3 regions of the Sporosarcina sp. SAFN-010 genome follow, and region 3 is predicted to be linked to each of the others. Evidence: predicted binding sites of a transcription regulator. Region 3 holds the regulator's gene; each other region holds the start of a gene.
What was found. Region 3 encodes CtsR, which represses protease genes until heat stress. Its sites were predicted from a motif close to ATGGTCAATAAAGGTCAAACA; they were not measured.

Region 1 (10,122 bases), on a different contig from region 3:
CCTGAAAAGTTACAGGTCACTGGGTTTTTCGTTTTGACTATTAATATCGCTGCATATCCGACTGCACATAATGATAGAGCAACTGCAGCGTACAATCCAAGGACTCCTCATGAGTACGTTCAAACGCATGGGAAGAATCGATACCTGGACCTATCAGACCATGGATGATGTCATGTCCTGCTTTGATAGCTGCGGATGCATCTGAACCATAGTACGGATAAATATCAAGCTTGTATGCAATGTTATTATGTTTAGCTAACTCAACAAGGGAGTTACGGAGACCAAGATGATACGGGCCACTCGCGTCTTTTGCGCAGATGGATACTGTATATTCATCCGTAGATTGGCCATCTCCCATAGCACCCATATCGACCGCTAGATACTCAACGGTTTCAGCAGGTATGTTGGAGTTACCACCATAACCGATTTCTTCATTGTTGGAGATTAGGAAATGTGTTGTATAAGGTAGCGTGATTTTTTCTTCGTGAATTTGTTTAATGAGCTGAAGTAGAATTGCGACACTGGCTTTATCATCCAGATGACGTGATTTGATGAACCCATTGCCACAAATCTCAACACGTGGATCGAGTGACACGAAATCACCCACTTCAATACCAAGTGCACGGACTTCTTTCTCATTCTCGACTTTAGCGTCAATACGCACTTCCATATTCACTTTGTTTCGTTCTGCTTTGCCAGCATCTTTATAGACATGTACAGACGTTTGATGCATTAATATCGTACCTGTGATCGTCTTACCTGAAGCCGTGTGGATCTGGCAGTATTCGCCTTCAATCGAATTGTAGTTATAGCCGCCTATTAAATCGAGGCGTAGACGTCCATTGCTCTTGACCTCTTTCACCATAGCACCAAGCGTGTCGACGTGGGCAGTAAGCATTCGGTGCTCCGCGTTGTTTTTACCTGGTAATGTAGCAATGAGGCCGCCTTTCCGGTTGCGCTTTGTTTCCACATTGTATTGCTTCAAGTATTCCTCAACAAAAGCAATTACCTCTTTTGTGTAACCTGAAGGGCTTGGGATTGATACGAGTTGTTGAATCAGTTCTTTTGTTTCAGCTGTGTCAGGTTTATAAGTCATATGTATTCTCCTTTCAAGATGGTTCGTCTCACTAAGTTTATCTTGTTAAAAGAATTTTCACAACCATTCAGGTTGATAGGTGGATGCTGGGAAGGAGGGGGATAGGATGGACAACGGCTATAAAAATAGAAGAGTGCTAGTCAAACGGGGAAGTTCAAAATACCAAGATTAGTCGGTGTGCAGATACCTTTCACAAAATACGTATTCAAGTGTAGGAAAAATAGAAAGGTGGTAGGATAAATAGCAATAAAAAAAGACCGGATGATTTAACATCCAGTCTATGCGGGTGACAATCGCGATCATCCATAAAATAGCAAAGCAATCACTGGCCCCAGTAATGATCCGAAAATAGCGGAAAGGGTCATGGCGACAGAACTCAACGAAGCTTCCTGTTCACCGTATTCAATCGCTTTTGACGTTCCGATTGCGTGGGTTGCAACGCCTAACCCAATTCCACGGCCAAGTGTGCTGTCCAACTTAAAGAACGCGAGAAAATAGTGGCTAAGTAGTACACCGCTGATTCCCGCAATAATGACAAACACAGCTGAAAGTGCCGGAATTCCACCTACTTGCGTCGCAATTTGCATCGCAATTGGAGTCGTAATGGATTTAGGCAAAATGGATAAGACTAGTTCTTTTGAAAACCCTGCACTTTTCGCAAGCCACACACCAGTAACCATGCCCGTTAAACATCCAACCAAAACTCCAGTTGTAATCGGGTAGATTTGACGTTTTAACAATTCTCTTTGTTTATATAAAGGAATCGCCAACGAAACTACGGCAGGGCCGAGTAGCTTATCGATCCACTGGCCGCCAACCATATAAGTTTCATAAGGAATATTAAAAAGAACTAGAATTAGGATAATGACGATTGTAGTTGTGATAATAGGTACTAAAAACGGCAAATGGACCTTCATGTAGAGTACAGTCATTGCAAAATAGACCGCAATCGTCAATAGTATGAATCCCAATGATAGTATGATCAGCTGCATTCAGATCCCGCCTTCCTCTTGTCCATCCACTTCGCGACCGATTGGCTTACAAAACTAGCCACGCCCATCGTCAAAAACGTGCTAACGATTGTAATCGGGATTAACAAGCTGCCTTTGCCTGAAAAGAAGTGACCATAATTCATGACAGCGACAGTTGCAGGGATGAAGAATATCGGTAAAACCGATAACAGGGAATGTGCCCCAGATTCAATCCATTTCAAATTTATCAGCTTTGTGCTCAAAGCTCCCCATACTAACAATAATCCAATGATGCTACCCGGAAGTGGGATGTGCAGAATGTCATGTAGCCAGCTTCCGATTACATAAAACCCATAAAGAAACGCTACTTGAATCAGCTTAATAAGAATATTCATAGACTGCTAATTCCTTCTTTCATCAGTTTCGAATGAGTATGTGTTGAAAGATACTGTTAAGTAGTTAATCTTACAACTGTTTTACTCTGTTCATTTATTATATAAAAGAGCTTCAACCAAACGCAAAAGACATTGTTTTCAGTGTTTACTAAAAACCTTTTGTGATTCGAATTCTTAAAAGAACGTGTCATAACTTAATTAAAACTACACAAGCAAATTTCTTGAATGTCAAATAAGGTCATTGTAAAATAGAGTAAAGGTTAAAGATAGTCAAAGTCAAATCTATATTGAAATATTGAGGAGGAACCTAATATGAAATGCCAACATTGTGAAAAAAACCAAGCAACAATGAGTTTACGGCTACAAGTAAATCAGCAAGCGATGCAGGTAAATCTATGCAGGTCCTGCTTTCACGAATTAAATGGCCAACTTAGTGCGGGCAACGTACCGTCATTCTCAAATGAATCTTATCAGGCAAATGGTGCGAAACAAACATATACGCAAGTGAGAGAACCAGAAAGTCACGAACCAGGGTTATTAGACCAATTGGCTAAGAACTTATCTGATGATGCGCAAGAAGGATTAATAGACCCAGTCATAGGACGTAATCAGGAAATTAAGCGCGTTATCGAAACTTTAAATAGAAGAAATAAAAATAATCCGGTTCTGATTGGGGAACCGGGTGTCGGTAAAACGGCGATTGCTGAAGGGCTTGCAGTGAAAATCCATGAAGGTGATGTACCAGCGAAATTGCTAAACAAAAAGGTATACGTGCTGGATGTTGCATCACTTGTTACCAATACGGGAATCCGAGGACAGTTTGAAGAGCGGATGAAGCAACTGATTGAAGAATTGGAAATGCGTAAAGATGTTTTGTTGTTCGTGGATGAAATTCACTTACTAGTTGGTGCTGGAAAAACCGAAGGATCTCAGATGGATGCAGGAAATATCTTAAAGCCAGCTTTGGCTAGAGGCACGTTACAACTTATCGGGGCAACAACACTTAAAGAATATCGACAAATTGAAAAAGATGCTGCTCTCGAACGTCGATTCCAGCCAATCATCGTTAAAGAACCGTCTGCAGAAGATACGAATAAAATTTTGAACGGTATTAAAGATCGATACGAAAACTTTCATGGCGTAAGCTATTCAGATGAAGCGGTACAAGCATTTGTGACGCTATCACAACGCTATATCCAAGATCGGTTTTTGCCGGATAAAGCAATTGACCTGATGGATGAAGTGGGAGCACGATTAAACCTGGAACAGACATCAGCAGGTGATTCAGACTCACTTGAAATGCGCCTGGAAGAAATTGTTCAACAAAAAGAGCATGCAGCAGATCAGGAGAATTATGAAAAAGCAGCCAACTTGCGTGCAGAAGAAGTGAAATTACGAGAAAAATTAGATGAAGGAAAACAAAATGGAGAAGCAGGGCATTCTGAAGTAGCAGTAGAGGATATTGAATTGATTGTAGAAGAGAAGACTGGTATTCCGGTGACGAAACTTCAAGCTGCAGAGCAAGCGAAAATGAAAGGTCTTGCCGAAAACCTTGGCAAAAAAGTCATTGGTCAATCTGAAGCGGTCGAAAAAATCGCAAAGGCAATTCGTCGAAGTAGGGCTGGATTGAAATCAAAAGATCGCCCAATCGGATCGTTCTTGTTTATCGGACCAACAGGTGTTGGGAAAACAGAACTCACTAAAGTCTTGGCGGAAGAGCTATTCGGTTCTCGTGATTCGTTAATCCGTATGGACATGAGTGAATATATGGAGAAACATGCGATTTCTAAAATCATCGGTTCACCTCCGGGTTACGTTGGTCATGAAGAAGCCGGTCAATTGACGGAACAAATTCGCAGAAATCCCTACTCAATATTGTTACTCGATGAAATTGAAAAAGCACACCCCGATGTGCAAAATATGTTCCTTCAAATTATGGAGGACGGTCGATTAACCGATTCACATGGTCGTACAGTAAGTTTCAAAGACACGGTCATCATTATGACAAGCAATGCAGGAACAGGAGTTGCTAAAAAAGTGAGCGTTGGATTTAATCAGACAGAACATGAGTCAGTGACGATGCTTGAAACACTAGGTGATTATTTTAAGCCAGAGTTTCTAAATCGTTTCGACGCGATTGTTGCATTCAACGAGTTAACAGAAGACGATTTACTAGAAATTGTAGATTTGATGCTTTTAGATCTTCAAGAAAGCATTGAAGAAAATGATATTAACCTCACAATCACACTAGAAGCGAAGCAAACACTCGCGAAGTTAGGTTATGACAAACGCTTCGGAGCTCGTCCACTAAGAAGAGTGATACAAGATAAAATCGAAGATCCTCTGACAGATCTTTTATTGGAAGAAGAGACTGGTGGAAAAGTGAGTTTCGACGTAGTTGAGGATGAAATTGTCTTACAGAAAGTGCAGTAATTAGTCGTATACAAAAAGATAACGATTGATTAGTTGAATATAGTAATTTGGGTAACCACCCTACATGCTTATCAGTGAGCATGCAAGGTGGTTACTTTTTTGTTTGTGTATTCATCAGAGGATATGGTGCATTTTGTCATCTATATAAGCGAGGGGGGTCTCCTATAAAACCTTGCGTACATTTCAAGTTAGTCTATATATCACTGATTGAATATTGTATGATTAAATTTGGAAAATACATAGCTATATGAGTAGGAGGAGAGGGATGGAAACACAACCAGGACTTAGAGTTTATCTGATGACTATAGCGGGGGCAGTTTGCTGGGGGCTGATTGGATTATTCATCGCACCGTTGTATGCAAGAGGTTTCACGGCTTGGGATGTTGTGGCCATCAGGGGGATTTTTAGTTTTATCTTTTTGCTTCTGGTCATGGTTTTATTTTTCAGAGATCAGTTGCGCACTCGCTTAAAAGATCATCTTTTTTTCGCGAGCGCGGGGATTTTCAGTCTTGCGCTGTTTAACTACTTTTATTTCGAAGTCTTTTCTCAATCAAGCTTGTCCCTAGCGGTGACGCTTTTGTACACCGGTCCCTTGTTCGTCACGATTCTGTCTCGAATCTTCTTTAAGGAACCTCTAACGATTCGCAAAGGGTGGGCGCTTGCGTTTGCGATTACCGGTTGTGCTTTTGTGGTAGGACTACTCCCGCTAGGATCGCAAAGTATTCCGGGTAAGACGCTATTCATGGGAATTCTTTCAGGTTTTTGCTATGCACTTTATAGTATTTTTACAAAACCAGTCACAAAACGATACTCTGCGTTGACCATCACTACATATACGTTTTTCTATACAAGTATCTTCATGTTATTGACGAGTGATATTTTTGGTAAGGTGGATAAATTTCAGTATGCCGATGTGTGGATTTCGGCTTTGCTGTTGGCGTTGGTTTCAACAGTTGCCGCATATGTATTGTATACATCTGGACTAAAATATTTGGAAGCAGGGAAGGCATCCATTTTGGCGACGATTGAACCGATAGTGGCTGTACTGATGGGTGTCTTGTTTCTCCATGATCAGCTGCATGGGTGGCAAGTGTTGGGTATTGTGCTGGTTCTGTATTCAGCCATACTTGTGGCTGGAGGACGGTATCGGAAACTGAAAAGAGGTTGATAAAGTTCTAATCAGTTATAGGTAAAAACACCATGTTTTATCAATTTACTATGATGGATGTTCAGAATAAACGTAAAATCACAGTAGCTTGAACGCATGAAGAGCGGTTATACGTAGTTTACAAAAAGCTTTTAAAAGAGTGACCTCCATTTAGTTCCTTTGACAAAGGGAATGGGAGGTCACTTTTTTTGATTGGTCAGGAAGACAGTCATAGCAATTATAGCTGAAGTTAACTATTGCAACTGTTAGGTATGAATTTGTAAAAAGTTTGATTATTTGAAATAAAGTTCGATAATTAATTAGAAAATTTGATACAATAGTGTAAACAAATGGATTGTGTGGCAATATAACAAACGTGCCAGTAAGAAGTATACAAACTGTTGCTTTCCGGTCCAGACTGCACGCTTGGCGTGGCTTGAGTCATCTCGGTCGCGAAAAGCATGCGCCCAGAGGGGTCTCAAGGCGAGTGCAAAGATATGCTCTCAACGCTTCGCTTTTGTTCGCAAAAGCCGTTCTTCGTTACGGCTTTCGCTGATCCCTCCGGAGTCATCCGTCTTCCGCTCCAAGCAACGGGGAGTACTATAAATAAAGCGTCCATTCATCAAACGGGGGATTAGGGGGAAAAAATGAGAAAATTAATAGTTCTTTTTTTTACTTTGTCAATATTGTCTCTATTAGGTTGTAGTAATGACCCTGAAGAGTCTAGTCCATCACGTGAAAATAATGGAAAGGCTTCAGAACAAGCCATACAGAACTCAGTGAAGGAAGAAGTAGCAACTAAAAAAAATGTGCCAAACTTTAATACATTCACATATAATGGTCAAGTATTTGAAATAATATATTTTTATCAAAATTTTATAGACTATGTTGAAAAAGCGAAAGAACAACCAGACAATTTAGATGAATTATATATGGAAACTGTTATAAATCCACTAGGTGGTGGAGATGGCCAATGGATTTTACAACAGTGGGGCTTTGGAACTCCGACGCGTCCGGCTCTTTTAGATAAGTATCTACAATCACTAATTGAAAACCATGATACTATCAAGGATTTGATAATTAATGCTTTAAAAGATTCAGCTGACCAGCTACAGCCCGGAGTTACAAAATACGTCTATGTTCTTCCTGCCAATCCAGATGACGCGTTTACTTTAAGACGAAACGAAGGTGTGGCAGGTGCTGCCTGGGATCAAAGCTTTATGACAATCCAAATTGCTCCTCCTTTCCTTAAAGAGAGCAATTTAAAATTTTCAGTTGCACATGAGTATCATCATACAGTCTTTTTCGAAAATAAAAAATTTGCAATGGATGATTCCTTATTAGATTTCGTCCTGGTGGAAGGAAAAGCAGATACGTTCGCACGAATCATCTACCCAGAAATTCAAACGCCATGGAGCGATTTTTCAACAGGCAAAGATGAAATTCAAACATGGCAAGTACTTCAGAAAAACGTAAGTTCAACTGACTCATTAATTAAAGATCTTTTTTTCCTTGGCGATGGAGTAAAAGGACTTCCCAGATGGGCAAATTATAAAATCGGGAACAAAATAATGGAAAGCTTTATAGACGAAAATACTAATGTTTCAATTACTGATTGGACTAATATGTCTTCCGATGAAGTTCTTGAGAAAAGTAAGTATAGTGAAAAGCATTAAATTATGTAAATTACTGAGAAATAATATCCAATCAGAACCAACTTTCATCAAACGGGGCATTAACGGAATAAAAGTTGTACCAGAATAGGGCAAGATTACGAATTAACGGATAACTGGGGTGATGTTTTGAAACGTCTTCTCATAAGAGTTTTAGTTACAATGGCTATCGAGAGGAAGAAGAATGTATGAACATCTTAAAATCTAAAAAATGCTTAGTGATTATTATTGCCTTGATAGTTTTTTTAGTATTACTAATTCTTCCTCAAGGAATTAATAAGGAACAACTTACAAATGAAATTGAAAGCCGTGGGAATAATATAAACATACAGCATATTGAATTATTGGATGGTAATAAATCTATAGCTTTTATCAAAAATGATGATGGTACAGAAAGCGAAATGTATCTCGAGAAATCTTTATTTTCTTGGAAATTCAAACAGGACTTCACCTTTGAACCGGAGGGAATTAATGAACCTATTCATCTTTCATTTTTCCAGTCTCCATTTAACAAGGAAGAAAAATTAAATACTGTTCTACTTAGAGTATTTGATAATGAAATAAGTAAAGTTAGAATCAAAATAGGCGAGAAAATATTAAATGATTTTGACCTTCTATCCAAAGGTTCTGGTGAAAGGTTTGGACTATTTAAAACTGAAAATAATAATATCTATAAAGCTGAATATATTGCTTACAATAGTAAAGGTGAAGTAGTTTATACACTTAAACCTGAAGAGTATTCCTAATAAGTGGATAAAACCCATCTTCAGCTTAAGGGGGCAATTCTAGAATAAGGATTATGTCGTTGAAGGGCCATTTAGTTGGGGAAGAACTTAGTAATGAACGGTAAAATATTACGGAGTAATAAATTGACTAATGGAGGAATGGGTTGTGAAATCGATCAAGGTATATCATTATGATGCTTTTAGTAAAATACCTAATAAGGGAAATCCTGCCGGAGTGGTTTTAAACGGGGATGAATTGACAGATGCAGAAATGGAAGAGATAGCTTTAAAAGCTGGATTTAACGAGACTTCTTTTCCTGTAAAATCAGAAGTAGCAGACTTGAAAATACGTTTTTTTACGCCAGGTCATGAAATGAATTTATGCGGTCACGCAACCATGGCAACTCTCTTTGCGTTAAAAACGAAAGGATTATTGGGTGACAAAACAGATATTACAATTGAAACAAGGGCGGGAATTTTACCAATAAAAATAAATTTAACTGTTGATAATGAAATTTATATTACAATGAAACAGGCTACACCACAGTTTGAAAAGTTTAAAGGCTCGAAGAAAGACTTAGCCAACTCAATTGGATTAAAACAAGAGGATCTTGATGATGATTTACCAGTCCTGTTCGGTAGCACGGGTGTCTGGACATTATTAATCCCAATTAAAGAACTAGAAACTTTTGAAAAAATGAAACCAGATAATAAAAAGTTCCCTGCTGTATTGAAAGAAATGCCAAAAGCATCTGTTCATCCATTTTGTATGGGAACCTATGATTCTGGCGCTGACATGCACGCAAGACACTTTTCTTCACCATATTCAGGCACGATTGAAGATGCGGTAACTGGGACGGCTTCAGGTGTAATGGGTGCATACTATGCTAAATACATAAATAACAATTCTAAAGAACCGTTAAATCTAATAGTTGAGCAAGGTCATGAAATTGATAAAGATGGGCGAGTCATGGTACAAGTTTCTAAGAATGAAGATAATTACGACATAGAGATTACTGGAAATGCAGTCTATGTTAAAGAATTCGATGTTTTATTAGAAAATTAATAGTTTGTGATGTAGTGATCTTAAATTATCGGTTGCTTTAACGGCAGAAGGTTAGTGTCTCAATCGGGCCAATTAGTTGTATTAGGAAGGACAGTGAATTAATGAAAAGGTGGTTACTAACTGCCCTTTTAGTAGCAGTAATTATAGCTATTGTTTGGGTACTATCTGAAAAAACTAATTCATACTCTGAATCTCAAGAAGCACTATTTGAAATTGATAATGATTTGTCCATAATACCTGGATACAAGTTAAATGACAAAGCACTTTTCTTTTTTATAAAAAACGAGGAAAACTTGGGTGCTGTTTATGTTCAAAAAAGAATGTTTGGATGGAAAGTAGATACGCTGACTTGGAGTCCAATGGCCAGTAAAAGAAATTATGATAGTGATAGTCTAAATGGATTCCAAGGGCATGGTGAGAATTTGATCTATGGTTTAATCAAGCAAGGTGATGACCGAATTGTGCAAGTCAATGAAGAACAAGCCACTATACTCAATTTGGCGATGTTGCCGCAAGATGAGATAGAAAGGTTCCGATTAGAAGGTTTGTATATCTGGTATTTTGAAAGCGAAGAACCATTAACTGGTGGGGTAATTAGATTAATGAATAAGAATAC
Region 2 (10,122 bases), on a different contig from region 3:
CAACTGCTGTTTCCACATACCGTTGGATGAACCGTTTCAATGGACGCGCTCCGAAATCGGCATCTGTCCCTTCTTCAACGACCCAATCGAGGACAGGTTCCTCATACGTCAACGGGATATCCTGACCTTCCAATCTACGTATTAAATCGTCCAACATCTTCCGTGCGATTTCAACAAATGCATTGCCCGATAGTGAATGGAAAATGATAATGTCATCCATCCGATTCAGCAACTCTGGCTTAAAGTGATTGCGCAATTCCGCCATCACCAAGTCTTCTGCAGCGTGTTCATCAGACTCGAACTGACCGCTCATTAAGTACTGCGAACCAATGTTGGACGTCATGATGACCACAGTATTCCTAAAGCTCACGAGACGACCTTGGCTATCCGTAATGCGACCATCATCTAAGATTTGCAATAAAATATTCGAGACATCCGGATGAGCCTTCTCGATTTCATCCAACAAGACAACTGAGTACGGATTGCGACGGACCGCTTCCGTCAATTGTCCCCCCTCTTCGTAACCGATATATCCTGGAGGCGCCCCAACAAGTCGGGACACGCTGTGTTTCTCCATATACTCTGACATGTCGATACGGATGAAATGATCCACAGAGTCGAATAATGTACCTGCAAGTGTTTTCGCAAGCTCTGTTTTACCGACACCCGTCGGACCAAGGAATAGGAACGATCCAATTGGTTTATCAGGGTCTTTAATGCCTGAACGAGCACGCCAGACCGCTTCCGTCACAAGTTGAACGGCATTGTCTTGACCAATGACACGCTCTTTCAACGTATCAGCCAATCGTAACAACTTCTCACGTTCACCTTCCATCAGCTTCGTCACTGGGATACCTGTCCATCGCGCCACGATCATCGCGATTTCATCTTCAGTTACTTCTTCGCGAATCAAACGGTTTTCTGCTCCACCTTTAAACTGCTCTTCTAATTCATGCAGTTGTTGTTCCAGCATAGGGATTTTACCGTGACGTAATTCTGCGGCTTTGTTCAAATCGAATTTGTTTTCTGCGTCTTCCAATTCACGACGAAAGCGATCTAACTTCTCGCGCACGTCTTGCACTTCTTGTAGTTTTTTCTTTTCGTTATCCCATTGCTCGCGCATACCTGACGAAGAATCTTTCAGCTCTTTAAGTTCATCACGCAATGCTGCGAGTCGATTTTGACTAATGGGGTCCTTTTCTTTCGTCAACGCCTGTTCTTCAATTTCAAGCTGCAAAATACGACGTGTCACTTGGTCCAGCTCTTGCGGCATCGAGTCAATTTCTGTACGAATCATGGCACTCGCTTCATCCATCAGGTCAATCGCCTTGTCCGGCATGAAGCGCTCTGTCAAATAACGATCAGACAACGTTGCGGATGCAACAAGGGCCCGGTCATGGATGCGTACACCATGGTGCAATTCAAATCGTTCTTTCAAACCACGTAAAATCGAAATCGTATCTTCCACAGATGGTTCGCGCACCATCACTTGCTGGAAACGTCTCTCTAGAGCTGGATCTTTTTCGATATACATCCGATATTCGTCCAACGTTGTGGCACCGATACAGTATAATTCGCCCCGCGCAAGCATCGGTTTCAACATGTTACCAGCATCCATCGCGCCTTCCGTCTTCCCTGCGCCGACAATTGTATGGATTTCGTCGATGAACAGAATAATTTCACCGTTACTATCTTTTACTTGTTTTAACACCGCTTTTAGGCGCTCTTCAAATTCACCACGATATTTTGCGCCTGCAATTAAAGAACTCATATCGAGTTCGTGAATTTGACGGTCTTTCAGTCCTTCTGGCACGTCACCTTTCACAATACGTTGAGCAAGTCCTTCAACGATGGCTGTCTTACCAACACCAGGTTCTCCGATCAATACTGGATTGTTTTTCGTTTTTCTCGATAAAATTCGGATCACATTTCGAATTTCTTCATCTCGGCCAATAACAGGATCCATTTTTCCGTTTTTCACATCTTCAACTAGGTTGCGTCCAAATTGTTCTAATGGGGAACGCTGATCTTCTTGTACGCCGTCCATTCTCATGAACCATCACCTCATTATAATTTTTAGTTAGTTTGACTTTGACTATCTTTGACTAATAATAGTATACCTCGCTTTTCATCGTGTGTAAAGTCAGATGCTTAGGTCTCATTAACTAGTATTTCCCGCGAAGATTATATTAAAACGACAAAAAATCCGACCAGTGAAAAACTCACAAGTCGGATCTAATTCTGCTTATTTATCGCACGCCTAGTGCCATTTTTGCATAGCGTGACATGTTTTCACGTGACCAAGGTGGATTCCAGACGATGTCGACTTCGACTTCTTTCACTTCTGGAAGCTCCATCAGTTCTTGCTTCACATTGGCAACAATTTGTGGTCCCATCGGACAACCGATTGATGTAAGTGTCATCGTGACTTTACCGATGCCACCTTCAAGTAATTCTGCGTCATAGACGAGTCCAAGATTTACGATATCTACACCTAGCTCAGGGTCAATAACATTTTCAAGTGCGCCCATCATGCTTTCTTTCATTTCATCAGCCATTGGAATTCCCCTTTCTATTTCAATTCGTTGTACTCATCATAGCAAAACGAACTCAATCGTTCAAATGGTCTGCAAGAAAGTCCACTGCACGCAACATGCCTGGCCTTGAAACTGCGTGACCTGCATGCTCGTCCACCATGAACTCAAAGTCTTCTGGATGCTCATTGTATTTCACTTTTACAGCATTGTAGAAATGGCGTGTCGGTTCAAACGGTACCATTGTATCGTTCATGCCGTGCCAGAAAAAGACAGGACGGCCATTCAAACGTTCTGGATGTTGAGTCAAATCAAACTCAGCGAGCGTACTCAGTAGCTTGTGGACATCTTCGTCTTTCATCGGAAGCTTGAATCCTTTATTCTCAAATTGCTTCATTTGACCTTTTGCGAGTTTTACATATCCAGGAGTACCCATCATAACCGCTGCGCTTTTGATCCATGGATACGCTGATAAGCAACCAAGAGTCGTAATACCCCCCATGGACGTTCCTGAAAATGCGATTTGATCAGAATTCAACAACCCTTTTTCTTTCAATTGTTGGTGTAAAAATCCTGCTTCTTCTATGGAAGTCAGTATGATCTCCCAGAATCGCAAACTGAGTTGAACTTCGTCGAGTGCTTCGGAGCGAACACCATGAAGATGCGCTTCAGGCAATAATACACGGATTCCCTTCTTCGCCAGATTGAAAGCGTAATGCAAGTTATGTTCTTTCGCACTCGTAAAGCCGTGGAAAAAGATGACGACAGGCATTTCAGATGATTCCTGCTGCTCATCTACAATATGCAATAGAGGGACTGTTCCCCATTGTTCTTCTTTGATAATCATCCTTGACACCTCGTTTACAGTTTTGTTGAGCATACCAATATTTTTCTAGAAAAACAAAAGTTGCGCATGGGTAATTACTTTTTTGACTTGTACACTTCCAAAAGGCTACACTTGAATAAGGAAGGAGGCGTTTTGCCATGAAACCACATTTAATTGCACTCGATTTAGACGGAACGTTATTAAATGATAAAAAAGTAATCTCTGAGAAAACGCTAGCTACACTCAAACAGGCGGAATCAGAAGGGCATCAAATCATGATTGCAACTGGACGCCCCTATCGCTCCAGTGAAGTCTATTACCGTCAGCTAGGACTAAAAACACCGATTGTTAACTTTAATGGAGCGTTCGTACATCACCCAACTGATCGTACTTGGAAAACCGTCCATGAAACTATTGATTTATCTGTCGCTAAAGAAGTTATCGATGCCATGCAAGACTTTAACTTAAAAAACATTGTCGCGGAAGTCATGGATGACGTCTATTTACATTACCACGATGAGAAATTGCTCGATATCTTCAGTACCGGGAGTTCAAAAATTCAAGAAGGTGATATTCGCCAATATCTACAAGTGAACCCGACGAGTCTTCTCATTCAAGGTGGCGAAGGCATGGCCGATCCGATTCGTAAGCACTTGGAAGAAGTTCATGCAGAAGTCATTGAGCATAGACGCTGGGGAGCTCCTTGGGAAATTGTTGAAGTCATTCGTCATGGGCTAAACAAAGCGGTTGGAATTTCTAAAGTTTCCGAGTGGATTGGTATACCACAAGAACGAATTATTGCATTTGGGGATGAAGACAACGATTTGGAAATGCTCGATTACGCGGGTATCGGTGTTGCAATGGGCAACGGGATTGATCAGCTGAAATCGATTGCGAATGAAGTAACTTTGACGAATAACGAAGACGGTATTGCCATAATGTTACAAGAACGACTTAATTTAAAATCTTCATAAAGAGATTGGAGGATTCTCATGAAAATTTTCGTAGATAGTGGTTGTGACTTGCAAAAATCGTATTTAGATGAAAATGATGTCACATTGCTTCCTTTGACAGTGTTACTTGATGGAAAAGAATATCAAGATATCGTGGATATTGACGCAAAAGAAGTATTCCAAGCCATTCGAGCTGGCAAACAACCGAAAACATCTCAAGTCTCTCCAGATCGAGTGCTTGCTCTCTGGAAAGAATTTGCCGAGACTGGAGAAGATGGAATTTACATCTCATTCTCTTCCGAATTGTCGGGTACATATCAGACATCTGTCATGATGCGGGATCAGGTGAAAGAAGGCAATCCGCGCATGAACTTAATCGTTGTCGATACACGCTGCGCTTCCCTTGGCTGTGGATTAGTCGTTCAGGAAGCTGTTCGTTTACGAGATGCAGGAGAAGATGTCCGGACCATCGAGCGCAAAATTCGTAAAATGGCAAGTAACATGGAGCATTTGTTCACAGTAGAAGATCTCGATTACCTCGCTAAAGGCGGTCGTGTCTCGAAAGCAAGCGCATTTTTCGGCGGACTGTTGAACATCAAACCGCTACTTCACGTAGAGAGCGGTCGATTGGTGCCGATTGAAAAGCATCGCGGAAGAAAAAAAGTGTTCCGGCGTATTCTAGAGCTCATGGAAGAACGCGGGGATCATGTTTCCGAACAAGTGATTGCGATTAGTCATGGCGATGACGAAGAAGGGGCTCTTGAGTTACGGGACTTGATCGAGGAAAAGTTCCATCCTAAAGAAATTCAAGTCCACATGATCGGCTCTGTCATTGGCTCTCATGCAGGACCAGGAACTCTCGCCGTATTTTTCTTAAACAAACAGTAAGTTAAGTATAAGCAACTCCGTCGTTCATATCCATTGACGTCTGAGCTGCTTTTTTTGCGTGTTTTTTCTCGTGTCGCATTACTGTTTTTCTCCAAACAAAAAGAGAGCACCTATGCGCTCTCTTTCAGCCTTACTTCTTGGCTTCCGCTTTCCGTTCTTGTCGTGCTTTTCTACCTTTTCTCCAAACTGCCCATAGGAAGCTTAAGAATAGGACATATACCATAATCGATGCAATCAGATAAGGGATATTGAATCCTTTGTCTTCTTTCACCAAATAGATTTCTGCCATTTCACGGTCCAAAACGACGTGATATTTGTCATCTTCGGTTTCCACAATTTGGTCACTATCCAGTAATCCACGTAGACGCTTCTTACTGCCAATCTCATCTGGATCTAATGCATAACTTTGTGTTTCAGATGTGTTGTTGATGGCGACAATCCACGATTCGTCTTCATCGTAAATTTTGTACACCATGTATCCATCTTTATTGTGCAGCATTTTGAAATTACCGTTACGAAGCGTCTTCGATTGGTTTCTTAATGCATTTAAATTTCCAATAAGCTCTTTCAGTTCCATATCGGTCTTAAAGTTGAATAGCGGGTGACTCTCAGGCGCATCTTTTCCGTTTACCGCAATCTCGGTACCATAAGGCATGACCGGAATTCCTGGTAACGTAAATAGCGCAGTTACGGCTGTTTTCCAACGTGTCGGTGGAAACATTCGCTGCTCCACGATGTCGTAAGTGAAACGTGGACCTGTTAACTGATCAAACTGGATCAAATCATTCGGTTCACTTGTTTCGAATTGGCTCATTTGAGATGAATTAGGATCCACTCTAACAAACGATTCACGTAGGGCCTCCATGGACGAATTGTTTGGCTGGGAGTCAACAGCAGCGTCAGTTTCTTCTTCAGACAATACATACAAATCAGGTGATGCTTCTTTCAACGAAGCTATAAATTGATCGAGCACATCTTTCGAATAGCCTTCAGTTTTCGTCAACCGAATCCCGTCCAACTCATAGGTTTTCACAAAGTTGACCATGGTCTCTTCCAGATTACGTTGCACATCGACATCGTCTGGTTTCCAATCAATGGTATTTCCTTCACCTTGTGTAAACGGGAGTTTGCTTGCCCATACATGATCTTTGCTAACTCCAGCTAACGGGAAATCAGCAATAACACGGACATCCTTGTCGTGCAGTTCATCGAGCATCGACTTAAAATCTTCTTCTGTACCAAAATGTTTCTCGAATTTTGTGTAATCGAGCACTTCTTTGCCATCATAGGTTGCTGTCTGGAAAACAGGCCCGATGGAAACAGCTGTGAAGCCCATATCTAAAATATGTTGTAAACGGAGGGAAATCCCTGAGAAATCGCCACCGTTGAATGCGTACAAGTCCTGTGCATCTGTATCTATATCATTTCGTCCATCCCCGTTATTAAAACGGTCAACTAGTAAATCATATATACTTTCGTCTTTCAAGGACCGTTCAGTCTCAGCTGAAGCTAAGCTTGGAAGTGCTGTCGTTACCAGTAAAAAAACCATCACCATTACACTAAGTAGTCGTTTGACGTTCACCCAAAAAGCCTCCTTCTACAATTCACCCATGAAATTTGCTCATAAATTCTTTAATGTGCTCATAAAACTCAAATTATGCTCATAACTCACGCTTTCCGATCATAACTCTCAAATTATGCTCATAACTCACGCTTTCCGATCATAACTCATCACTTCATACTACCAAACCGCACCAGCCATCGCCATGGTTTCTGAAGAAAACTAAAACCATGTAACAGAAATAAGGCAAACTTGTGAAAACTGCAAAGCAAAACCCGCTGATGATTAAATCAGCGGGTTACTTGTTTTCATTCCAACTCATCATGATCATCATTCGTTTGCATTCTCCGCGATGTTACAACTACAGAGAGTGCGAATAGCAGCATGATGCCGAAAACACCTAGCAATAGCGTCCAGCCTACCATTCAAACACCCTCCTTAGTGGTTCATTACAAAATAATTAAGCGAAGAAGTCAAGTCCGATTGGCAATTTGAAGCCAAGGAACATTGTAATTAGTAAGGAAACTACGAACAAAATCCAAAATAGTTGTGTGGGTTTGCTTTTAGATTGACGTGCCAATACCATTTCCATCATACCGATTGTTACGATACCGAATACAAATTTCACGCCGTATAAGGCAGCATTCATGTTCATGTATCGGATGAACAACGCAACTCCAGTAATAATAATCAGAATGTAAAATACACGTAGCACCATCTTCGTAATTTTACGGCCTTTAGAGTCGAGGGGTTGTGTCGCTGCAATCAAGAACATGATAATGCCGACTACCCACGAAAAAATGTGTAAATGTGTCGAGTTCGATAAAAAATCCAAGTTAGTCACCTCGTTTAAGTTTCATATGTGCATCCCTTATCTTACCATACATCATAAGCTAGGGAAAATAGAGGGACCTTTACTCGAAGTAGTTGACGAGTGTTCCGATTCCTTCAACAGATATTTTCACAGTATCGCCCGCCTTCAAGTAAGTTGGAGGATTCATCGCTTTTCCAACACCTGCTGGAGTCCCTGTTAAGATGACATCTCCGGGTTCCAGTGTGACAAACTTAGACAGTTCCTCAATAATTTCATCGATTGGAATAATCATAGATTTGGTATTCCCATTTTGGCGAACTTCATCATTCACTTTAGTGACAATCGACAAGTTATGTGGATTTGGAATCTCATCTTTCGTAACGATATACGGTCCGAGCGGGCAACTGCCATCCAACGTTTTTCCGAGGAAGAACTGTTTGCGCTCTGCCTGTAAATCACGCGCAGTCAGATCGTTCGCGATGGTATATCCGAAAATCGTGTCGTATGCGAGCTGTTTTGGAATGTTACGACCGCCTTTTCCTATGACCACCGCAAGTTCGCCTTCATAATCCAGCTGACTTGTCAGGGCTTCATGGATTGGCAATGTCTGCTCATCCCCTGCAATCGCAGTCGGAGATTTTGTGAAAATCATCATCTTGGCGGGTACACCTTCGCCCCCCATTTCGGATGCGTGATCAGCGTAGTTTTTACCAACACCTAGTACATTTTTAGGTGTTCGTGGAATTGGAGATAACCATTCAATTGCTTCGAACGAGTACTTAAAGGTATCCATGTCTTCATGAGAGTGGGCTTTTTCGCACAAGTTACGGATTTTTTCTACAAAATCCATTCCAGATGCAACGCCTTCTGCGATTGAAGCAGGAAAGTTCTGCTCCCCGACTGCCTCTGCAATTTTCTGTACATCCCACACCGCTTCTTCCTTTTTCACTTTAGGTCCGAATAACGTTTTCCCATCATACTTGAACGAAAGTAATTTCATTGACTAGCCCATCCCTTCCATCATTGGTTTGCATTACGTACTGTTACGACAAGTCTTGTCGTTTCTCCTTTTTATTCGATAAAAATGTACCATATGTGCCAACACGCCAAATCCATTCAATTGGCCCCATTTTGTAACGGGATAGCCACAAGTCAGCTAGTAACGCCTGAACAACAAAGATTCCGATCGCGATGAGAGTTCCCGTGATAATACCCACTTTGCCGTACATCCCGAACCCATAATTATAAAAAATGAGTGTCGCAATGACGGATTGACTGATATACGTCGTGAGTGACATACGACCGGCCTTTGCAACTGGACGGAACACTTTCGAAAACCATGGCGTTGTGCATAGCAGCAACACTAGTGCTCCATATCCTAAAGCAACGAGTGGACCGCCAAAATAAGTTTGAACAAGTTGCATTGAAAAGCCTGGGGCTATCAAAAACGGTAATGCCTTTAGTATTAACCCAATAATGAGGAGGCTACCTCCAACTACAAGTAGTCGTCCTTTCAGCTCTTTCGCTCGTTCAAAAAGTCTCCATTTCGCAAATGCCGCCCCGATCATCATAAGTGGTAAAATCATAAACGGTGTCAAGAATAGATTTGCACCACTTATAAACAACCATTCTTTTGCACGAAATGCGAGTGCCGCCAAATAGCTTCCGTGTCCATACACTTCAATGGACTCCTGAATTTGCTGAATATCCGCAAACTCCGAAAATGTGCCACCTACTTCCAAGCGTTCTACTACGTACGTCAGGCCTGTTATTAGACCGTTCGGCACGATGTAGAGTGCCAGTGCTCCGAAAAACAACCACTTCGGAGGAATTCGGACGAGCGCTATCATAAGAAAGCCCATCATGGCATATGTGAATAAAATATCCCCAGACCAGATGAAAAACGCATGAATCAGACCAAACAAAAGCAGTATCACCATGCGACGAACCGCTACCGGTCCAAATGGCGACTTTTGCAGCAACGACTTTTCATACTGCATACTCAGTCCATACCCGAAAAGCATTGCAAATATCGGATAAAAACTAGCTTCTATGAAAATATCTAGCCACATAAACGGAAAACCTTCACCGTTGCTTTCAAACCAACTATATGGATCCATGTACATGTACGGTGAATGAAATACGAGCATGTTGGCAATAAAAATACCGAGCAATGAAAATCCTCTTAGCATATCTAACGACTCAATACGTCCGGTTTCTCCGGTTGGTAGTTTAGTCAAACTGTCTCCTCCTGAACTGTCAATGCTCGACCTTCATCAAACAAGTACAACAGCATTTCTTTTATCGTCACATGTGTAATCGCTTCAATCGCGGTTTTGTATAAGCTCAGTTGCACGTGATAACGCGAACGCATCTCATCATCGATCGCTTCCCGTGATGCAAAACGGCCTTTCAATCGATCCGTTTTGTAATCCAATAACACCCATCCATCCGGCTCTTCAAACAAACAGTCCGCGATTCCTTGTAAAATCTGCGAATCTCCGTCTTCTCCTTCAACCGCAAACGTGAAAGGCAATTCTTTCAAC
Region 3 (10,122 bases):
ACGACCTTGGTCATTTACAAATTCAAAAGGTGAAAGATGATTATGTATATATTGCACCAGTCGAATTTTCAGGTTTTTTCAAATGGTGGAATGGCAAGACGACGCCTGGTTATTTCCGCATGAGCGCCACGGACTCTGCGGATAATCCGAAGTTTGTATCGTCGGAAATGACGTATACCGAGACGTCTTTCTTTAACAAGCAAGTGGACCGTCATATGCGTTTACAATATCCTGAACTGATTTTTTATGGAGATGTTCAATTGGAAATCGACGATGAAGGTAATCCCCATTACATCCGTTCTTACGGAGAATTTATCACAGCCCGCAATGGATTTGACGTGAAAGGGATTGTCATGACGGATCCGATGACCGGGGCAATTGAGAAGTTTGCACTTGCGGATATCCCAGACTATATCGATGGTGCTGTCTCTCCGGAAGTCGTCAGTTTGCAAAATAGCTATTTCGGAAAGTACGTTCATGGTTTCTGGAATTCAATTGTCGGTAAAAAAGATGTCAAACTGCCTTCCGATGAAGGAACGGAGGCAAACGTTAGTCCGATTTTCGATGAAAATGGACATATGTATTACTTCACAGACTTTACAAGTCCGAAAGAAGGCGTCGATTCAATGCTAGGTTATGCGCTGACAGACGGGCGCACAGGTAAAGCAACGTACTACACGGGGGATCTTGAAGAATCCTACATGGACTCACAAGGAGCCTTGCAAATTATTGAAAAGAAATTCATCGAGAAAAAGTGGTCTGGTGAAATGCCGGTCCTTTATAACTTCTATGGAGAAGCGAGTTGGTTGACACCAGTGCTAGACTCGAATGGCTTCCTACAAAACTACTTCATCGTGTCTGCTGCGAATCCGGAAATATCTGTATCTGGCAACTCCCCGAATGATGCATTGAAACTGTATAAAACTGCATTACAACGAGGGGGCAGTTCTGTGAATGGCAGCTCAGAAGCAGAAGAAGCGAAGGCTGCGATCACTGTAAACCGTGTTTACAAAGAACGAGCTGGTGACTTTACCTTGGTTTCTGTGAAATCAGAAGACGGACGGAACTTCCTAGTTTCGTCTGAAACGATTCCTGAAGCGGTGTACATTCAAGAAGGCGACAAATTATCGATTACGTATGTAGAAACAGGGGAACTTTTTCTTCCTGTCAAGGAACTCACAAATGTCTCGTTAACGGAATAACGAGATGCGTTTAAAATCCATAACAAAAGCGGAAGCCGTTTAGATGGCTTCCGCTTTTTCGTTGTTTTATTGAAGGACGAATGTCAATTAAGCACTAGCTGTAGCAAAAGGTTTTAGGATATTTGTTTTACCTTCTGTACGGAATGTCAATACTTTGTCAATCGGGTCGTATGATTCACCGTAAAATTCATCATCCTTATACGTATGGATTTCTTCATACGTCATCTTCATTGCATCATATACCGTTTCTTCTTCTGCATCTTCAGGAGACCAGTAAAGGATTTCGAGGTCGGTTTGTTCTCCAGTTGCGAGTGAACGACGGCTATAACCGATGCGAGATGCATGATGGAAATTCTCACGAGCATAGAAGCGTAAGCGTTTTTCTGTGTCCGTGTCTTCATAATTGACAGGCTCCACTTCTAACAAAATCGGCTTACCTTTTTCTTTCAGCTGTGTCAGCAGTTTTTTGCCTAGACCTTCACCTCGTGAAGTGGACGAAACAAACAAATAATCTACAAACACAAACGATTCTGTTTCAACGTACATGAGCACGTGTTTTGGACCTTCGTCTTTGCGATAAACATTGTGTTTATCCTTTAACAACGCGTCCATATGCTCTTTTGACTTCATTTCTTCGATTGGGAAATACTCACTTAGTTTCTCGTACCAATTCATTGATTTAATCTCCTCCGTCGGTATGGGTGTACCCGGAGCTTTTTGTTTGAGGGTCAAACGTAGAGAGAGGAAAAAAGAGGTCAGAAAAAAATCCTCGACTTCATTCTATACCTCTATTATAAACATACTAAACATAATATGTTCAACTATTTTACTTTTTTCTCCCCTAATCCGACGGTTTGCAAATTTCTTGCGTGCCTATTGTTTAATACGGTACAATTAAGTCAAAGATAGTCAAAGTCAACATAATGACTGTGCCAACAAAAGAGGTGAGAGGATGCGTAATATTTCCGACATCATAGAAGGGTATTTAAAATCGATTATCGAACATGAAGATAATGGAATCGTGGAAATCAAGCGCAATGAAGTGGCGGAAAGGTTCCAATGTGTTCCTTCGCAAATCAATTACGTCATTAAAACACGATTTACATTGGAGCGAGGCTACGCGGTCGAATCTAAACGTGGCGGTGGTGGGTATATCCGCATATACCGGGTTCAAACAAATTCACGCAAAGAACTATTGGATCACGTATTGGAAAGTGTGCGACAAGGGGCTTCGTACACAATGGCAGAAGACGTAATCTATCGGTTAATAGCAGAACAAGTGGTTTCTAAAAAAGAAGCCCGTCTAATGCTTTCAGCTGTCGAGCCTGCTGTCCTAAATTATCCATTACCTGAACGGGATATAATCCGTGCGCGGATTTTACAGGCCATGTTAATCTCACTCCTATACGAACAATCGGAGTGACTAGTTATCTAAACGATGGGGTGGTAAAACATGCTTTGTGAAAACTGTAAAGAACGTCAAGCTTCCGTTATCTTAATGCAAGATACGCCAAATGGATCGATTGAAAGGAATTTGTGTGAGAAGTGCGCATTTAACTTACAGACGTTTTCAATCAGCCCGAATCAGGAGCCGATGTCCATTCAACAATTTCTATCACAGTGGTTGAGTGGAAGTGAAACGCTACACCAGCAAACGCGAGAAGTTCAGACGATGCCGGAGTGTCCAGAGTGTGGTCTAACCTTCCACCGCTTTCTAGAAATCGGGAAGTTCGGATGTCCGACGTGTTATGAAACATTCCGCGAGCGTCTCCCGAAAGTCTTTGGCAAACTGCATAACGGAAATACAATCCATAAAGGTAAAATCCCTGCGTCTTTCAATGAAAAGATGACCATTAAAAAGAAAATCGAGGAACTTCGTTCGAGTATGCAAGAAGCGATTCAAGAAGAACAGTTTGAACATGCTGCTGTGCTGCGGGATGAAATAAAAGACTGGAAACAAAAACTCGCTGCAGAAACGGAAGAGGAAGGAGGGAGTGAGAATGGGGAATAATCGATACATGCAAAACGCTGTCACAGGCTGGATGGTCCCTCATGGTGAGCACTCCGATATCGTGATGTCGACTCGAATCCGCCTCGCTCGAAACCTTCGTGAATTTCGCTTCCCAATCGCGTTCTCTGATGAGCAAGCAGAAGAGGTCGGTCGAATTGTTTCCGAAGCACTGCTTAGTACAGATGAAAAAGGGTATTCCTATACGAGGATGAAAGAATTAGCTACGCTTGACCGGCAAGCGCTAGTAGAAAAGCATTTAATCAGTCTCCAACTTGCGGAAGCAGAGCAGTTCGGAGCGGTATTCCTATCGGAAGATGAAACTATCAGCATTATGGTAAACGAAGAAGACCATTTGCGTATCCAGTGCATCTATCCCGGATTGCAACTAGAAAATGCCTATCAAAAGGCGGATGAAACCGATCGTGCACTTGAAAAGAAATTACCGTACGCATTTGATGAAGAATTTGGATATCTTACGAGCTGCCCGTCCAATACAGGAACCGGAATGCGGGCTTCTGTCATGTTACATTTACCGGCGCTTACGATAACCCGGCAAATCAACCGCATTATACCTGCTGTTTCAAGGCTAGGAATGGTTGTGAGGGGCAGCTATGGTGAAGGAAGCGAAGCACCGGGGAACGTTTATCAAGTATCTAATCAGCTGACTCTTGGTAAATCAGAAAAGGAGATTCTTGCAGAACTTGCAAACATTGTTTCTCGACTGATTGCCCACGAGCGGAGATCTCGTGAATTGCTTCTTGAAAAGTCACGAATCGCTCTTGAAAATCGTGTGTTTCGTGCGCTTGGTACAATTTCTTATGCACGGCTACTTCCTGCAGCAGAAGCAGCACGATGTCTTTCAGACGTTAGACTCGGCATCGATCTCGAGTTAATTGAAGATGTGGACATGACCATATTGAACGAACTGATGATTTTCATGCAGTCAGGATTTCTCCAACATTATGAAGGAGAAGCATTGACGTCTGAAGAATTAGACATTAGTCGAGCTAAACTTTTCCGGGAGCGACTCCGAAAAAGTTAATCAGAAAATGATGAAATGAAAGGCCAGTCTTGAGCGTCTCTTTTGCGTCCTATTAACTGATTCGATATAATAGTCAAAGATGGTCAAAGTCAATTCACCCGGAAACCGATTGTTTAATGGTCCGGAAGAATATAGATAGAAGTAGTACGAATAAAATTATTCTCTGCAGAAGGAGAGGAATGTTAATGATGTTTAATCGATTTACACAACGTGCACAAAAAGTACTCCAACTCGCTCAAGAAGAAGCCATTCGTATGAAACACGAAGCAATTGGAACAGAACATATTCTACTTGGATTAATCCGTGAAGGTGGCGGCATTGCAGCAAAAGCATTGGAAGCAATTGGAGTCAGCTTCGAGACGATTGAAACAGGTGTGGAAACACTCGTTGGAACGGGAAGTAAAGACGTAGGACCAATCGTGCACTACACACCACGAGCGAAGAAAGTCATTGAGCTTTCTGTAGATGAATCCCGTAAACTGGGTCACTCGTATATTGGGACAGAACATATTCTTCTAGCATTGATTCGCGAAGGAGAAGGAGTGGCAGCACGTGTTCTTAATAATGCAGGTGTTAGTTTGAACAAAGCACGTCAGCAAGTATTGCAGCTCCTTGGAAGTAACGATACTGCGAATGCAAGTGGTCAAAATGCTTCAGCAACAGCGGCTACTCCAACATTAGATGGGTTGGCACGTGACCTAACGGAAATTGCCCGAGAAGGGACACTCGATCCGGTCATTGGTCGTGGTAAAGAGATTACACGCGTTATTGAAGTCTTAGCGCGTCGCACGAAGAACAATCCGGTTCTAATCGGTGAACCAGGTGTTGGTAAAACGGCGATTGCTGAAGGGCTTGCACTTCAAGTCGTTAACAATGAAGTCCCTGAAATCCTGCGCGATAAGCGTGTTATGACGTTAGATATGGGGACTGTCGTTGCGGGTACTAAATACCGTGGAGAGTTTGAAGACCGTATGAAGAAAGTGATGGAAGAAATTCGCCAAGCGGGCAACATCATTTTATTCATCGATGAGTTGCACACACTCATTGGTGCTGGTGGAGCAGAAGGCGCGATTGATGCTTCGAACATTTTAAAACCGTCACTTGCTCGTGGTGAGTTGCAATGTATCGGTGCAACGACACTCGATGAGTACCGGAAGTACATTGAAAAAGATGCAGCTCTTGAGCGTCGTTTCCAGCCTATTCAAGTGGATGAACCATCCGTTGAAGAGACGGTTCAAATTATTACAGGACTGCGTGATCGTTATGAAGCGCACCACCGTGTAAAAATTACGAATGAAGCAATTGAAGCGGCAGCAAAAATGTCTGACCGTTATATTTCAGACCGCTTCTTGCCTGACAAAGCAATCGATTTAATCGACGAGGCAGGTTCGAAAGTTCGTTTACGTTCTTATACAACACCACCAAACTTAAGAGAACTTGAAAATAAGCTCGAAGCAATCCGTTCTGAGAAGAATGCTGCAGTTCAAAGCCAGGAATTTGAAAAAGCTGCATCATATCGTGATAAAGAGCAGAAGATGAAAGAAGAGCTCGAGAAAACGAAAACGGAATGGAAAGAAAAACAAGGCAAAACAGAATCTGAAGTCACTGTTAATGACATAGCTGAAGTAGTGGCGATGTGGACAGGAATTCCAGTTGCACGTATTGCTGAAACGGAATCTGCGAAGCTGTTGAACATGGAGGAAGAGTTGCATAAGCGTGTTATTGGTCAAAAAGAAGCAGTCGCGGCTATTTCCCGGGCAATACGTCGTGCACGCGCAGGGTTGAAAGATCCGAAACGTCCGATTGGTTCGTTCATCTTCCTTGGACCTACTGGCGTCGGTAAAACAGAGCTAGCAAGAGCGCTCGCCGAAACAATGTTTGGCGATGAAGACTCGATGATTCGGATCGACATGTCCGAGTACATGGAAAAACATACAACATCCCGTTTAGTCGGTTCACCTCCGGGATACGTTGGATATGAAGAAGGCGGACAGTTAACAGAAAAAGTACGTCGCAAACCATATTCCGTTATTTTGCTTGATGAAATTGAAAAAGCGCATCCAGATGTATTCAACATCCTCTTACAAGTGCTTGAAGATGGTCGCTTAACAGATTCCAAAGGACGTACAGTCGATTTCCGGAACACCGTGATCATTATGACGTCTAACGTCGGTGCACAGGAGTTGAGGAAGAACAAATATGTCGGATTTAATCTTCAAGATGGTGAGCAAGATTACGAAGACATGAAGAAAAAGATGTTGGAAGAGCTTAAAAAAGCATTCCGTCCCGAATTCCTTAACCGTGTAGATGAAATGATTGTCTTCCATTCACTTGAAAAAGAACAGTTGCAAGAGATTGTTTCGTTGATGGCAGACGAATTGAGCAAACGTCTTGCTGAACAAGATATCGAACTTGTGTTAACTCAAGAAGCGAAGTTGAAGATTGCGGATGAAGGATATGATCCTGAATACGGAGCACGTCCACTTCGTCGTGCACTTCAAAAGCATGTGGAAGACCGCCTCTCAGAGGAGCTACTGAAAGGAACCGCACTCGCAGGAAGAAAAGTGACGGTCGACTATGTAGACAGTAACTTCACGGTAGAAACGCAACAAGAAGAAATGGTGGAAAATTAATAAGAAGTAGAGGAATAGGATAGTTCATCCCTAGTAATAAAAAAAGGGAGGGGCTGTCCTCTTCGTCGTTTGGAGGATGCATATGGCGAAAAAGAAAACGAAATTCGTTTGCAAATCATGCGGATATGAGTCGCCTAAGTGGATGGGAAGGTGTCCAGGGTGCGGTGAATGGAACACGATGGATGAAGAGACGGAGATTGTACAAAAAGGACCTCGTGGGGCATTTCAGCATTCTGACGCTGTTAAGCAAAAAGCGATGCCTATCAATGCAGTCGCGATAGAGGATGAGCCAAGAATCCGTACAGAAATGGAAGAATTGAATCGTGTACTAGGTGGTGGAATTGTTCCAGGATCGCTTGTTTTGATTGGTGGGGATCCGGGGATTGGGAAGTCCACATTGTTGCTTCAAGTGTCAGCGCTTTTAGCGAACCAACAGGAGCGCGTATTATACATTTCAGGGGAAGAGTCGATTCGGCAAACTAAGCTTCGTGCACAACGTCTAGGTGTCTTGTCTGATGAACTATATATTTACGCAGAAACGGATCTTGCGCTTATTCACGATACGATTGATAATGTTAAGCCGAAGTTTGTCATTGTGGATTCTATCCAAACTATCCACCACCCGGAAGTCGCCTCTGCTCCAGGAAGTGTATCGCAGGTAAGGGAATGTACAGCGGAGTTAATGAAAATAGCAAAGACACAAGGTATCGCGATTTTCCTAGTTGGACATGTCACTAAGGATGGACAAATCGCAGGTCCGCGTTTGCTGGAACATATGGTGGATACCGTCCTTTATTTTGAAGGGGAGCGGCATCATACATACCGAATTTTGCGCAGTGTGAAAAATCGTTTCGGTTCAACAAATGAAATAGCGATTTTTGAAATGCTGCAAGCCGGTTTGAAAGAAGTGTTGAATCCATCGGAAATGTTCATACAGGAACGTTCTCAAGGTGGTGCTGGGTCAACCATTGTTGCTTCAATGGAAGGGACACGCCCTATTCTTGTGGAGATTCAGGCACTTGTAACGCCATCTAGTTTTAATTATCCAAAGAGGATGGCGACGGGACTAGACCAAAATCGAGTATCACTTTTGATGGCGGTATTGGAAAAACGGATGGGAATGCTATTACAAGCTCAGGATGCGTATATTAAAGTGGCGGGTGGCGTGAAACTCGACGAACCTGCGATTGACCTTGCTGTCCTGATGAGTATCGTTTCCAGCTATCGTGACGTCGCAGTACGGGCTTCTGACTGTTATATGGGAGAAGTAGGACTGACTGGTGAAGTTCGAAGGGTTTCCAGAATTGAACAACGGGTTGGGGAAGCAGCGAAACTTGGATTTGAACGAGCGGTCATTCCTGCCTCTAACATCGGCGGATGGGACTATCCAGAAGGTATTCAAGTCGTTGGAGTTGAAACTGTGCGAGATGCACTCGATCTTTGTTTGCCACAGTGATAAAGAAAGATAGGAACTTTGTGCGTTTTCAGGAGTCCTGTACTATAGGTTCAGGATTCCTTGTTTTTGAGGTTCAAGAAAGCAATCAATAGGGAATACATGTATAATAGGACTACTAAAAGGAGGTGGATCGAATGCTGAAAAGAGTTGTGCAAATTATGTTCTTATTGGTTGGTGGAACACTTGGTGTATTGTTTCTTCCGTACTTATTCCAATTATCTTCTTTCACAGCAACCCCGTTCATTAATAACCCATATGTCGCAGCCATTTTAGGAGCACTATTCCTCTTTGTGTTCAGCACATTTTTGACAGATCCTATTGTCAATTTTATAAAGTGGTTAGAAGATCTACTCATGAAAGCACCGATTCTAGATTTACTATTTGGTTCAATCGGTCTGATTATCGGTTTGTTCGTCGCATTTTTGGCAGGTTGGGGTTTAAGTAATATCCAAATTCCGGTTGTGACATCAGTGCTTCCAATCCTATTATCAGCACTGTTCGGGTATTTAGGATTTCAAGTCGGGTTTAAAAAGCGAGATGAATTTTTGACGGCGATTTTCTCGATACGCAATGTTGGACGAAAAAAAGAAACTGAAACCGAAGCAGGCGTTTCTACAGATCCAGTTTACAAGGTGCTTGATACAAGTGTCATCATCGACGGACGCATTGCAGATATTGTTGACACAGGATTCTTGGAAGGTGTATTGGTCGTATCCCAGTTTGTCTTAACTGAGCTCCAGCACATTGCGGATTCTGCGGATACGTTGAAGCGGACAAAAGGAAGACGTGGTTTGGATGTGCTTCGCCGTTTGCAAGAAGGGGATGGCAAGAAAATCCTGATTACGGATGAAGACTTCCCGAATGTAGCTGAAGTCGATTTGAAATTAGTGAAGCTTGCTAAAAAAATGAATGGACTCGTCGTGACAAACGATTTCAACTTGAATAAAGTTGCAGATTTACACGGAGTATCTGTGTTGAATATTAATGACCTTGCGAATGCTGTTAAACCTGTTGTAATTCCCGGTGAAGAAATGCACGTAGTCGTCATTAAAGACGGGAAAGAACACAATCAAGGCGTTGCTTACTTAGATGACGGTACAATGATTGTAATTGAAGATGGACGGAACTTTATTGGAAATGCAATAGAAGTTGTGGTTACGAGTGTGTTGCAAACTTCAGCAGGTCGCATGATCTTTGCAAAACCTAAAAATGGTAAACAAACCAAATCTTACTGAACAACGACCAGTAGAAAGGAGTCATGATGGACTATACTGTAATGATGCCTGCTGCCGGAAGTGGAACGCGGATGGGAGCAGGGCATAACAAACTTTTCCTTGAACTTGAAGGGAAAACGATTTTGGCTCACACGTTGGCGGTGTTTCAGCAGGATCCTTGGTGTACAGGAATCATTTTAGCGGTGAAAGAAACTGAACGCGCCACAATTGAAACGATAATCCAGCAAGAGCAAATAACAAAAATAAGTGCGTTGCCTGAAGGCGGAACCGAACGTCAACATAGCGTAAAAGCATGTCTTACATCCCATCAAAACGATGGGATTGTCCTCGTTCATGATGCGGCTCGTCCTTTCATCAAACAAGATGTCATCCATGAACTTGTGATTAGTGCATCACGGCATGGAGGCGCGGTAGCTGGCGTGAAGGCGAAAGATACGATGAAGTATGTGAATAATGGCGTAATTGAAGAAACGGCAGATCGCGAACGCTTATGGGTCATTCAAACTCCACAAGCGTTTCGTTATGAAGTTTTGAAAGACGCTT

Region 1: a site for CtsR is predicted at 2,719-2,739, ahead of ACR65F_RS04680 (ATP-dependent Clp protease ATP-binding subunit). Genes of this name have one in related genera too.
Region 2: a site for CtsR is predicted at 2,089-2,109, ahead of ACR65F_RS01565 (ATP-dependent Clp protease ATP-binding subunit). Genes of this name have one in related genera too.

The regions. Positions count from the first base shown of each region.
Region 1 is NZ_JBPFDS010000003.1:12,072-22,193, forward strand. It holds gene ACR65F_RS04665 (M42 family metallopeptidase) at 41-1,096, opposite strand; gene ACR65F_RS04670 (LrgB family protein) at 1,396-2,088, opposite strand; gene ACR65F_RS04675 (CidA/LrgA family protein) at 2,079-2,462, opposite strand; gene ACR65F_RS04680 (ATP-dependent Clp protease ATP-binding subunit) at 2,775-4,895, shown strand; gene ACR65F_RS04685 (DMT family transporter) at 5,161-6,063, shown strand; gene ACR65F_RS04690 (DUF2268 domain-containing putative Zn-dependent protease) at 6,690-7,718, shown strand; gene ACR65F_RS04695 (hypothetical protein) at 7,904-8,461, shown strand; gene ACR65F_RS04700 (PhzF family phenazine biosynthesis isomerase) at 8,607-9,506, shown strand; gene ACR65F_RS04705 (hypothetical protein) at 9,608-10,122, shown strand, end outside.
Region 2 is NZ_JBPFDS010000001.1:305,229-315,350, forward strand. It holds gene ACR65F_RS01565 (ATP-dependent Clp protease ATP-binding subunit) at 1-2,053, opposite strand, end outside; gene ACR65F_RS01570 (metal-sulfur cluster assembly factor) at 2,250-2,558, opposite strand; gene ACR65F_RS01575 (prolyl oligopeptidase family serine peptidase) at 2,611-3,381, opposite strand; gene ACR65F_RS01580 (Cof-type HAD-IIB family hydrolase) at 3,519-4,334, shown strand; gene ACR65F_RS01585 (DegV family protein) at 4,353-5,201, shown strand; gene ACR65F_RS01590 (alpha-amylase family protein) at 5,332-6,783, opposite strand; gene ACR65F_RS01595 (YisL family protein) at 7,223-7,597, opposite strand; gene ACR65F_RS01600 (fumarylacetoacetate hydrolase family protein) at 7,677-8,576, opposite strand; gene ACR65F_RS01605 (DUF418 domain-containing protein) at 8,620-9,816, opposite strand; gene addA (helicase-exonuclease AddAB subunit AddA) at 9,813-10,122, opposite strand, start outside.
Region 3 is NZ_JBPFDS010000008.1:94,462-104,583, forward strand. It holds gene ACR65F_RS10665 (hypothetical protein) at 1-1,202, shown strand, start outside; gene ACR65F_RS10670 (N-acetyltransferase) at 1,290-1,877, opposite strand; gene ACR65F_RS10675 (CtsR family transcriptional regulator) at 2,155-2,625, shown strand; gene ACR65F_RS10680 (UvrB/UvrC motif-containing protein) at 2,656-3,213, shown strand; gene mcsB (protein-arginine kinase McsB) at 3,203-4,255, shown strand; gene ACR65F_RS10690 (ATP-dependent Clp protease ATP-binding subunit) at 4,441-6,888, shown strand; gene radA (DNA repair protein RadA) at 6,971-8,344, shown strand; gene ACR65F_RS10700 (PIN/TRAM domain-containing protein) at 8,479-9,579, shown strand; gene ispD (2-C-methyl-D-erythritol 4-phosphate cytidylyltransferase) at 9,606-10,122, shown strand, end outside.